Regions from separate parts of the Methylobacterium sp. M6A4_1b genome, predicted to be linked through region 2. Evidence: predicted binding sites of a transcription regulator. Region 2 holds the regulator's gene; the other holds the start of a gene.
The links. The regulator HrcA, encoded in region 2, represses chaperone genes, less so after heat shock. The targets are predictions, from matches to a motif close to GTTAGCACTCNCNNNNNGNGAGTGCTAAC.

Region 1 (4,981 bases), on a different contig from region 2:
TGACGAGCGGCTTGCCGGTCTGCACCACGGCCTCGAGAACCGGCAGCATTGCCTGGAGCGACGAGAGCTTCTTCTCGTGGATGAGGATGTAGGGGTCCTCGAGCTCGGCGACCATCTTCTCCGCATTCGTGATGAAATACGGGGAGAGGTAGCCGCGGTCGAACTGCATGCCCTCGACGACGTCGAGTTCGGTCTCGGCGGTCTTGGCTTCCTCGACGGTGATGACACCCTCGTTGCCGACCTTCTGCATGGCGTGGGCGATCATCTCGCCGATTTCCGTGTCGCCATTGGCCGAGATGGTGCCGACCTGGGCGACTTCCTCGGACGAAGCGACCTTCTTGGCGCGGCTCGTGATGTCCTCGACGGCGGCCTTCGTCGCGAGGTCGATGCCGCGCTTGAGGTCCATCGGGTTCATGCCGGCGGCAACGTACTTGGCGCCTTCGCGGACGATGGCCTGGGCCAGCACGGTGGCAGTGGTGGTGCCGTCACCCGCGATGTCGTTGGTCTTCGAGGCCACTTCGCGCACCATCTGGGCGCCCATGTTCTCGAACTTGTCGGCGAGCTCGATCTCCTTGGCGACGGTGACGCCGTCCTTGGTGATGCGCGGTGCGCCGAAGGACTTCTCGATGACGACGTTGCGGCCCTTGGGGCCGAGCGTGACCTTCACCGCGTCGGCGAGGATGTCGACGCCACGGAGCATCTTCTCGCGAGCGTCGGAGGCGAAGCGGACTTCTTTCGCTGCCATGTCAGATCCTTGTCAGTGATGGGCCCCGAGGCGCCGGATGGCGCCCTCGAAGGGCTCGTGAAAGGGGGGAGAACCGAAACCGACTTAGGCGACGACGCCCATGATGTCGGATTCCTTCATGATCAGGAGGTCCTGACCGTCGATCTTGACCTCGGTGCCGGACCACTTGCCGAACAGGACACGATCGCCGGCCTTGACGTCGAGCGGGTTCACGCGGCCGGCCTCGTCACGGGCACCGGGTCCGACGGCGACGATCTCGCCCTCTTGCGGCTTCTCCTTGGCGGTATCCGGGATGATGATGCCGCCCTTGGTCTTCTCTTCGCCTTCGATGCGGCGGACGACGACACGGTCGTGCAGCGGACGGAACTTCATGAGCTGCCCTCTTGCTTCAAATTCGTGGATGGCGTTGATGCGGCGCGGCAGCGCGCTCAACCCGGGCCGTTAGCACTCGCCTCGGGTGAGTGCCAACGATGGCGCCGAGTTAGGCGCGGGCGCCGTTCGAGTCAAGACTGTCGCAGGCTCGGACGACGATCCGGCGACAGGATCATCCCCGATTCCACAAGCCGACGGAAAGTCCTTCGCGGATGATCAAGCTTCATGGTCCGCAGGGCGCGGTGGAGCCTCAGGCGCAGGCGCCGCAGGCCGCTTACCCGTCGGAAGTGGTCTGGATCGATCTGGATGATCCGAGTGCCGAGGAGGCCGAGCGGGTGGAAGCCTGTACCGGCATCCGGGTGCCATCGCGCAGGGCACTGAGCGAGGTCGAGAATTCGAGCCGGCTGCGGCGGCTGAAGACCGGCTTTTCGCTCTCGACGCCGATGGTGACCTTCGACAAGCTCGACACGCAGCTGAAGCCCTTGGGATTTGTGCTGACCCGGGACCGCCTCGTCACCGTGCGGTTCCACGAGTTGCGCGCCTTCGCGGAGGTGAAGAAGCGCATCGACACCGGCGAGGGGCCTGGCACCACCTCCACCGAGATCTTCCTCCTCCTGATGGAAGAGCTCGTCGACAGCCTCGCGGATTCCCTGGAGGATATGGGCGCCGACCTCGACGAACTCTCGACGCGGATCTTCGATTTCGACGTCCGCAGCGGTGCGCCCGCCGGAGACACAAAGCTCCGGAGCCAGACGCCGCGCCGTCGCGATCTGGCCTTGCGACGGATCTTGCGTGGCATCGGGCGGCGCGGGAAGACCCTCGGCAAGATCCGCTCGAGCCTCCTCGGTCTCGAACGGATCGTGCCATTCGTGGCCAACGAGTGCGCGCATATCCTCGGCGAGGAGCAGGTCCCGCGCTTCGAGGCTGTGCGGCGCGACATCGCTTCCCTCGACGAGTTCGAGATCCGGCTCTCGGAGAACGTCCAATTCCTCCTCGACGCGACCCTCGGCTTGATCAGCATCGAGCAGAACAACACCTTCCGCGTGCTCACCGTGGCATCAGTCGTCGGCATCCCGCCGACCCTGATCGCCTCGATGTATGGCATGAACTTCAAGCACATGCCCGAGCTGGAATGGGCCTACGGCTATCCCTACGGTCTCGGCCTCATCCTGGTGAGTGCCATCATTCCGATCGTTTTCTTCCGCATCCGGGGCTGGTTGTGACCGATTGACGGAATGTTTGCCCGCGCTCGCTAGAGCGTTGCATGGCGATGCCCCTTCAGCCGGCATTCGAGGATGACCCGTCCGCGCCATGGCCGTGATCGCTGCCTTCGTCCTCAATGCCGGCCTGAACTTCATTCTCGGCCTCCTCATCGCCAAGCTGTTGGGTCCTGCGGATTTCGGCCTGTTCGCCCTCGCGACGGCCGGCGCCATCGTGGCCAACACCGTCCTGTTCGAGTGGCTGCGCCTCTCGGCGACGCGGTTCTACTCGGCCCGTGTTCGCCTCGACGAGCCCTGGATCCGGCAGGGCCTCGATCGGGCCTACGCAGTCCTGGCGTTGGCGCTCTTCGCCGCGGCCGTAATCTGCGCTGGATTGGGGCTGACGATCGAGCCTAGTGCCGGGAGCCGCCTCGCGATCACGGCAGGCGCAGCGGTGGCCGCCCTCGGCATCGGGGTGTTCGACTACCATGCTGCGCTCGCCCGCGCCCGCTTCGACGGTGGGCTCTACTTCAATCTCGTGGCGGTCAAGAATGGCCTCGCCTTCGTGCTGATGGCGGGCGCCGCCTGGTTCTTTCCCCAGCCGGTCTGGGTGCTGACGGCGGCAGGCGTCAGCCAGGCCCTCGCGATCCTGCTGTTGCACCGCCCGCTGCGCGATCCCGTCACCCCGCGGGTGCGGCTGAAGCTGCGCGAAGCTTGGCGGCTCTTCGTCGCCTACGGCCTGCCGCTCATCGCGGCCAACGCGATCTATCAGCTGATGCCGTTCCTCAATCGCGGCAGCATCGCCGCCCATTCGGGGCTCGCGGAGGCCGGTTACTTCGCTCTTGCCGCCGACGTGACGACGCGGAGCATCGGCACCCTTGGGACCGCCCTCGACCTGCTGCTGTTCCAGCTCGCGGTCCGGGTCGAAGAGGAGGAGGGCCGGGCCGCCGCCGAACGCCAGGTCGGGCTCAACATCGGTGTCGTGGTGGCGCTGCTGCTGCCCTGCGCAGTGGGGTTCTGGGCGGTCCTCCCGGCCCTCGAGGCCCTGGTGGTGCCGGAAGCCTATCGCGGCCCCTTCGCCGCCTATGCGGGGCTGATGGTGCCGGGCTTCTTTTGCCTGGCAATGATGAACTTCGCGCTCAACCCGATCTTCCAGATCCGACGCCGGACCCGGCCGGTGATCGCCGCGGCCCTGGTCGGCCTCGGCCTCAACGCACTCGGCTTGTGGGTCCTGCCGCCCCGGCTCGGACCCGAAGGCGTCGCGATCGCCCAGACCCTCGGGCTCGCCGCCGCCACCCTGCTCCTGGCTTGGCGCGCATTGACCGGACCCGACCGCCTGCGCCTGCCATGGTGGGAGATCCTGGCGGCCGGCATAGCCTGTTCGGCAATGGGGCTCTGCCTTCTGCCCCTGCGCCACATCGAGCCGACCAAGGTCCTGATGATCGGTGTGCCCCTCGGCATCGTGATCTATGGCGCGCTGGTCTGGCTCTTCGACATCGCTGGCCTACGCGGGCACGTGGAAGCCCGCTTCGCGCGACCTCCTGTGGAAGCGGCGCACGCCGAATAGCGGTCCGCGCCGGATGCCATCGCGGCGAAGCTCCTCTAAGGTGATCGCCTAGGAACAGGATCGAGGGCGCCGCAGAGCACCCCGGATCGGGCAGGAAACGATGCGTGCATATGAGCCTCACGACGAGGGTGCGGCGGCCGAGGTCGTCCGCGCGGCGGCTTCGAGCGCGGAGCGACTGCGCCTCGTCGGCGGTGCGACCAAGAGCGGGATCGGTCGGCCGGCCCAGGACGAGGTCACCCTTTCCAGCGCCGGGCTGACCGGAGTCACCCTCTACGAGCCGGCCGAGATGGTCGTCGCCGCCCGTGCCGGCACATCCCTGGCCGAGGTTCAGGCGCTGCTCGCCGGCCGCGGCCAGATGCTGCCCTTCGAGCCGATGGACCATCGTCCCCTCATGGGGAGTACCGGCGAGCCGACCTTCGGCGCCGTGGCGGCCGCCAACAATTCCGGTCCACGCCGGATCAATGCGGGCGCCGCCCGCGACAGCCTGATCGGCGTGCGCTTCGTCAATGGGCGCGGCGAGGCGATCAAGTCGGGCGGCCGGGTGATGAAGAACGTGACCGGCCTCGACCTGGTGAAGCTGATGGCCGGCTCCTGGGGCACCCTCGGCCTCCTGACGGAAGTGACCTTCAAGGTGCTCCCCGTGCAGGAGCGGGTCGCGACCCTCGTTTTTCCGGACCTCGATGATGCCCGCGCCATCGCAGCCCTGAGCGCGGCCCTTGGCTCGCCCTTCGAACTCACTGGGGCCGCGCATCTGCCCGCGGGCGTCGAGGTCGGGCCGGCGCGGACGCTGATGCGGATCGAGGGCTTCTCGGAGTCGATCGATTACCGGCTCGGCGAATTGCGTCGCCTGCTCAAGCGCTTCGGCCAGCCCGAGATCGTCGAGGGCGAGGCCGGGACCGCCCTCTGGGCGCGGATTCGCGACGCGACCGCCTTCGCCGAGCCGCGCGATGCCGCAATCTGGCGGATCTCCACCGCGCCGAGCCGCGCTCCCGTCGTCACAGCCGCGATCGGCACACAGCGCGAGGCCCGGTGGTTCTACGACTGGGGCGGCGGCCTGATCTGGCTCGCGACCGATGCGGCCGGCGATGCCGGCGCGGA
Region 2 (4,981 bases):
TGACCAAGGCCGGATTCGTCCCCGGCCGCGTCCGGCCGATCGGCACCGCCGTCTGGAACGATCCCCGCGTGTTCGCGCTGCCCGCCCTTCAGGGCGGCTGGTTCGCGGCGCCGGACGCCGCCGGCTTCAACGGCTTCTCGCAGCGCTACCAGGCGCGCTTCGGCGCCGTGCCGCCGCGCGTCGCCACCCTGGCCTATGACGCGGTGTCGCTGATGGCGGCGCTGTCGCGCCAGTTCGGCTCGCAGCGCTTCGCCGACAGCACGCTGACCAACCCCTCCGGCTTCTCCGGCGTGGACGGGACCTTCCGGTTCCGGCCGGACGGCCCGAGCGACCGGGCGCTGGCGGTCCACGAGATCCGCTCCGGCGCGCCCGCGATCGTCAGCCCGGCCCCCCGCACGCTCGGCCCCTCGGGGACCTGATTAGGCGGCGAGCGCCGCCACCAGGGCGTTGAGCACCGGCGCGCCGGCCGGCGTCGCGGCGATGCGGCCGTCGGGTCCGCGCGCGATCAGCCCCTCGGCGACGAGGTCGTCGATCCGATCGGCATCCAGGGCGCGCCCCTTGAGGGCGGCGTAGCGCCCCGGATCGATGCCCTCGCGCAGGCGCAGGCCCATCATCAGGAACTCGTCGCCCTGGTCGGAGGGCGCGAGGGCCTCGGTCTCGACGATGCCGTGGCCTTGGGCCTCCACCTTGGCGAGCCAGGCTTCCGGGGTCCGCTCGGTGACGGTGCCGATCCGGCCCGCTTCCCCGAGGAGGCGGCCATGGGCGCCGGGGCCGATGCCCGCATATTCGCCGTAGCGCCAGTACAGCAGGTTGTGGCGCGATTCCGCGCCCGGCCGGGCGTGATTGGAGATCTCGTAGGCCGGCAGACCGGCCCGGTCGCAGACCTCCTGCGTCACGTCGTAGAGGGCGCGCGCGGAATCGTCGTCGGGCGGGACCAGCTTGCCGGCGGCGGCGAGGCCGTAGAACGGTGTGCCCGGCTCGATGGTGAGCTGGTAGAGCGACAGGTGCTCCGCCGCCCGGGCGATGGCGCCCTCGAGCTCGGCCCGCCAGGCGGCCGGGCTCTGGTCGGGGCGCGCATAGATCAGGTCGAAGGAGTAGCGCTCGAAATGCGCCGCGGCGACGCGCACCGCCGCCATGGCTTCCGCCGCGCTGTGCAGGCGTCCGAGCCGTTTGAGCGAGACGTCGTCCATGGCCTGGACGCCGAGGGAGACGCGGTTGACGCCGGCGGCCCGGTAGCCGCGGAAGCGCGTCGCCTCGACGCTCGTCGGGTTGGCCTCCAGCGTGACCTCGACACCCGGCGCCACGGTCCAGGCGCCCCCGATGGCGTCGAGCAGCCCCGCGACCGTGGCGGGCTGCATCAGGGAAGGCGTGCCGCCGCCGAGGAACACGCTGGACACGGTCCGGCCGGGCGTGTGCGCCGCCACATGGGCGATCTCGGCCCGGAAGGCCTGCAGGAAGCGCCCCTCGTCCACGGGCGCGTGGCGCACGTGGCTGTTGAAGTCGCAATAGGGGCACTTCGAGGCGCAGAAGGGCCAGTGCACGTAGACCCCGAAGCCCGCGTCGCGGGTCGGGTGGTCCGGGCCTGTCGGTTCGGTCATGGGGCGCACGTCATGGGGCGGATGTGCGCGCGGGACCGCGCTTTGGCAATCCCGGCGCCGGTCTCAAGGGCGCCGCAGGCAGGTCTGCGCCAGGAGCACGAAGGCGCGGGCGCGGTGCGAGAGGGCGTTGCCGGTCTGCCAGTCGACCCCGTGCTTCTCCTCCGAGGAGATCTCGCCGAAGGTGCGGTCGTAGCCGTCGGGCAGGAACATCGGATCGTAGCCGAAGCCGCTCGCCCCGCGCGGCGGCACCAGTTCGCCGAAGACCCGGCCCTCGAAGGTCTCGGTGTGGCCGTCCGGCCAGGCGATCACCAGGGCGGAGACGAAATGCGCCCGCCGGGTCGTGGCGCCGCGCTTGTCGAGCTCCGTGGCGATGCGGGCCATGGCGCCGGAAAAGTCCTTGGACGGACCGGCCCAGCGCGCCGAGAACAGCCCCGGCGCCCCGTCCAGCGCGTTGACGCAGAGCCCGGAATCGTCGGCGAAGGCCGGCAGGCCGGAGGCCGTCGCGGCGGCGAGCGCCTTGATGGCGGCGTTCTCGGCGAACATCGTGCCGGTCTCGTCGGGCTCGGGCAGCCCGAGTTCGCCCGCCGAGACCGCGTCGACGCCGAATGGCGCCAGCAGTTCGCGCATCTCCACGAGCTTGCCGGCATTGTGGGTCGCGATGACGACGCGGCCGGTGAGGATGCGATGCCCGCTCATGCGGAGGCTCCCGGTGCCACGGCCTGCTTCTGGAGGGCGACCAGGGACTGGGTGCCGCCCTTGGCGAGCCGCAGCAGCTCGAACAGCTCCTCCTCGGAGAAGGGCTTGCCCTCGGCGGTGCCCTGCACCTCGACGAGGCCGCCGGTGCCCGTGATGACGAAGTTGGCGTCCGTCTCGGCCCCGGAATCCTCGGCGTAGTCCAGGTCGAGGACGGGCTTGCCCTTGTAGATGCCGCAGGAGACCGCGGCCACGTGGTCGCGCAGGGGGTCGACCGAGATGATCGAGCGGCCGCGCATCCAGGTGAAGCAATCGTGCAGGGCGACCCAGGCCCCGGTGATCGCGGCGGTGCGGGTGCCGCCATCGGCCTGGATCACGTCGCAATCGACGGTGATCTGGCGCTCGCCGATGGCCGGCAGATTGGTGACGGCGCGGAGGGACCGGCCGATCAGGCGCTGGATCTCCTGGGTCCGGCCGGACGGCTTGCCGGAATTCACCTCGCGCCGGGTGCGCTCGTGGGTGGCGCGGGGCAGCATGGCGTATTCGGCCGTGACCCAGCCCTTGCCCGAGCCGCGCAGCCAGCCGGGGCCGCGCTCCTCCAGGGTGGCCGTGCAGAGCACCTTGGTGTCGCCGAAGCTGACGAGGCAGGAACCCTCGGCGTGGCGGGAGACGGCGCGCTCCAGGGTGACGTTGCGCAGTTCGTCGGTCGCGCGCTTCGAGGGCCGCATGCCGCTCTCCTTCCGGATGTGATGGAGAGCGGCTTTACGGTTTGGGGGATCGCCCGGCAAGAGTCGGCCCGACGAGGCGAGGGTCGCCCCGACAAGGCAGGCCTGGCGGCTGGGGAGCCGGCCCGGGCTTCCGATCAGTAGCGGTAGCGGCGATGACCGTAGTGGTGGCCGTGGTGCCGGCCGTGATGGTGGCCGAAGTGGCGGTGGTGACGATGGCCGAAGTGGCGGCCATGGTGGTGATGGTGGCGGTAGCCGCGGCCGTGGTGACGCATGTGGCCGCCATATTGCACGTCGGTGATGGCGGCGGCGGAGCCGGCGACCTCGGTCGAGACGATGCCGGGGGCGGCCTGAGCGCCCTGCGGCGCCCCGAAGAGCATCGCACCGACCATCGCCAGGACGATGGCAAGGGACTTGATCAGACCGGATCGGGCGGTGGGTCTCATGGGATGGTCACTCCTCTGTGCGATACGGCAAGGTGGATATCGGAAAGGTCCCGTCGCCGTCGGCCCGGCCTCGCGGCCCGCCTTCGACGATGGGCTAGGGCAACGCACGAACCGCGCGGAACGCCTCACACGGCCAAGCTGTTTCTTCCGGGCCGCGTGATGTCCCCCGGGGAGTGACCGCGGGAAGCATTGTGTAAAGCACTGGAGATCGTCACACTCTCCGCCTCAGGAATGGATCGTGACAGAGCCCGCCCGCCCCTTCTCGACATCGCAGCAGATGCAGGTGCTCAGTGCGCTGAACGAGCGTTCGCGCGAGATCTTCCGGCAGATCGTCGAGAGCTATCTGACGACCGGTGAGCCCGTCGGCTCGCGCAACCTCGCCCGCATCCTGCCGATGGCGCTGTCGCCGGCCTCGATCCGCAACGTCATGGCGGACCTGGAGCATTCCGGTCTCATCTTCGCGCCGCACGCCTCCGCGGGGCGCCTGCCCACGGAGCAGGGCCTGCGCTTCTTCGTCGATGCCATGCTCGAACTCGGCGATGTCGGCCGTGAGGAGCAGGAGCGGATCGAGGCGCAGATGCGCGCGGCCGCCTCGGGCCACACCTTCGATTCCGCCCTCGCCGAGGCCTCGATGCTGCTCTCGGGCATCTCCCGCGGCGCCGGCGTGGTCCTGACCACCAAGACCAACGTCCATCTCAAGCACATCGAGTTCGTGCGCCTCGATCCGACGCGGGCCCTGGTCGTGCTCGTCTCCGACGACGGCTCGGTGGAGAACCGCCTCCTCGACCTGCCGCCGGGCCTGCCGGCCAGCGCTCTCCAGGAGGCCTCGAACTACCTGAACGCCCGGCTGCAGGGCCGGACCCTCGGAACGTTGCGGGCGGAGATCGAATCGGGCCGGCAGGCGATGAAGCGCGAGCTCGACGTCATCACCGAGCGCCTGGTCGATGCCGGCCTCGCGGTGAGCGTTGGCCCCTCGGATGCGCGCCAGCTCATCGTGCGCGGTCAGGCCAACCTCCTCGACGACCTGCGCGCGGCCGAGGACCTCGAGCGCATCCGCCTGCTGTTCAACGACCTCGAGACCCAGAAGGACGTGATCGAACTCCTGTCGCGGGCCGAGGGCGGCGAGGGGGTGCGGATCTTCATCGGCTCGGAGAACAAGCTGTTCTCCCTCTCAGGCTCGTCGATGATCGCGGCGCCCTTCCGCGACGGCTCGCAGAAGATCGTCGGCGTGGTGGGCGTCATCGGGCCGACGCGCCTGAACTACGCGCGCATCGTGCCGATGGTCGACTACACCGCCCGGGTGGTCTCCGGCCTCCTCGACCGCAAGCGCTGAGCGGACGCGCGAAGGGGCGGAGCCGAAGCCCCGCCCCCATGAGTTTCCGAACCGGTCGGGTCAGCCGCGGATCACGTCGACGATCTCGTAGGTGTCGGGATCGACGATGACGATGTCGTCGTCCACCAGCACGTAGCGGTAATCCTCGTATTCCGGCGCGATCCGGACGATGTCCGGCGGCAGGTC

Region 1: a site for HrcA is predicted at 1,186-1,214, ahead of groES (co-chaperone GroES). Genes of this name have one in related genera too.

What each region holds. Positions count from the first base shown of each region.
Region 1 covers NZ_JBKEZQ010000025.1:21,365-26,345, forward strand. Annotated here, with positions in the region: gene groL (chaperonin GroEL) at 1-745, opposite strand, end outside; gene groES (co-chaperone GroES) at 830-1,117, opposite strand; gene ACLBWX_RS18965 (magnesium transporter CorA family protein) at 1,330-2,340, shown strand; gene ACLBWX_RS18970 (lipopolysaccharide biosynthesis protein) at 2,429-3,883, shown strand; gene glcE (glycolate oxidase subunit GlcE) at 3,984-4,981, shown strand, end outside.
Region 2 covers NZ_JBKEZQ010000044.1:11,927-16,907, forward strand. Annotated here, with positions in the region: gene ACLBWX_RS21945 (penicillin-binding protein activator) at 1-419, shown strand, start outside; gene hemW (radical SAM family heme chaperone HemW) at 420-1,598, opposite strand; gene rdgB (RdgB/HAM1 family non-canonical purine NTP pyrophosphatase) at 1,662-2,294, opposite strand; gene rph (ribonuclease PH) at 2,291-3,019, opposite strand; gene ACLBWX_RS21965 (hypothetical protein) at 3,154-3,462, opposite strand; gene hrcA (heat-inducible transcriptional repressor HrcA) at 3,740-4,795, shown strand; partial or broken gene ACLBWX_RS21975 (DUF1236 domain-containing protein) at 4,856-4,981, opposite strand, start outside.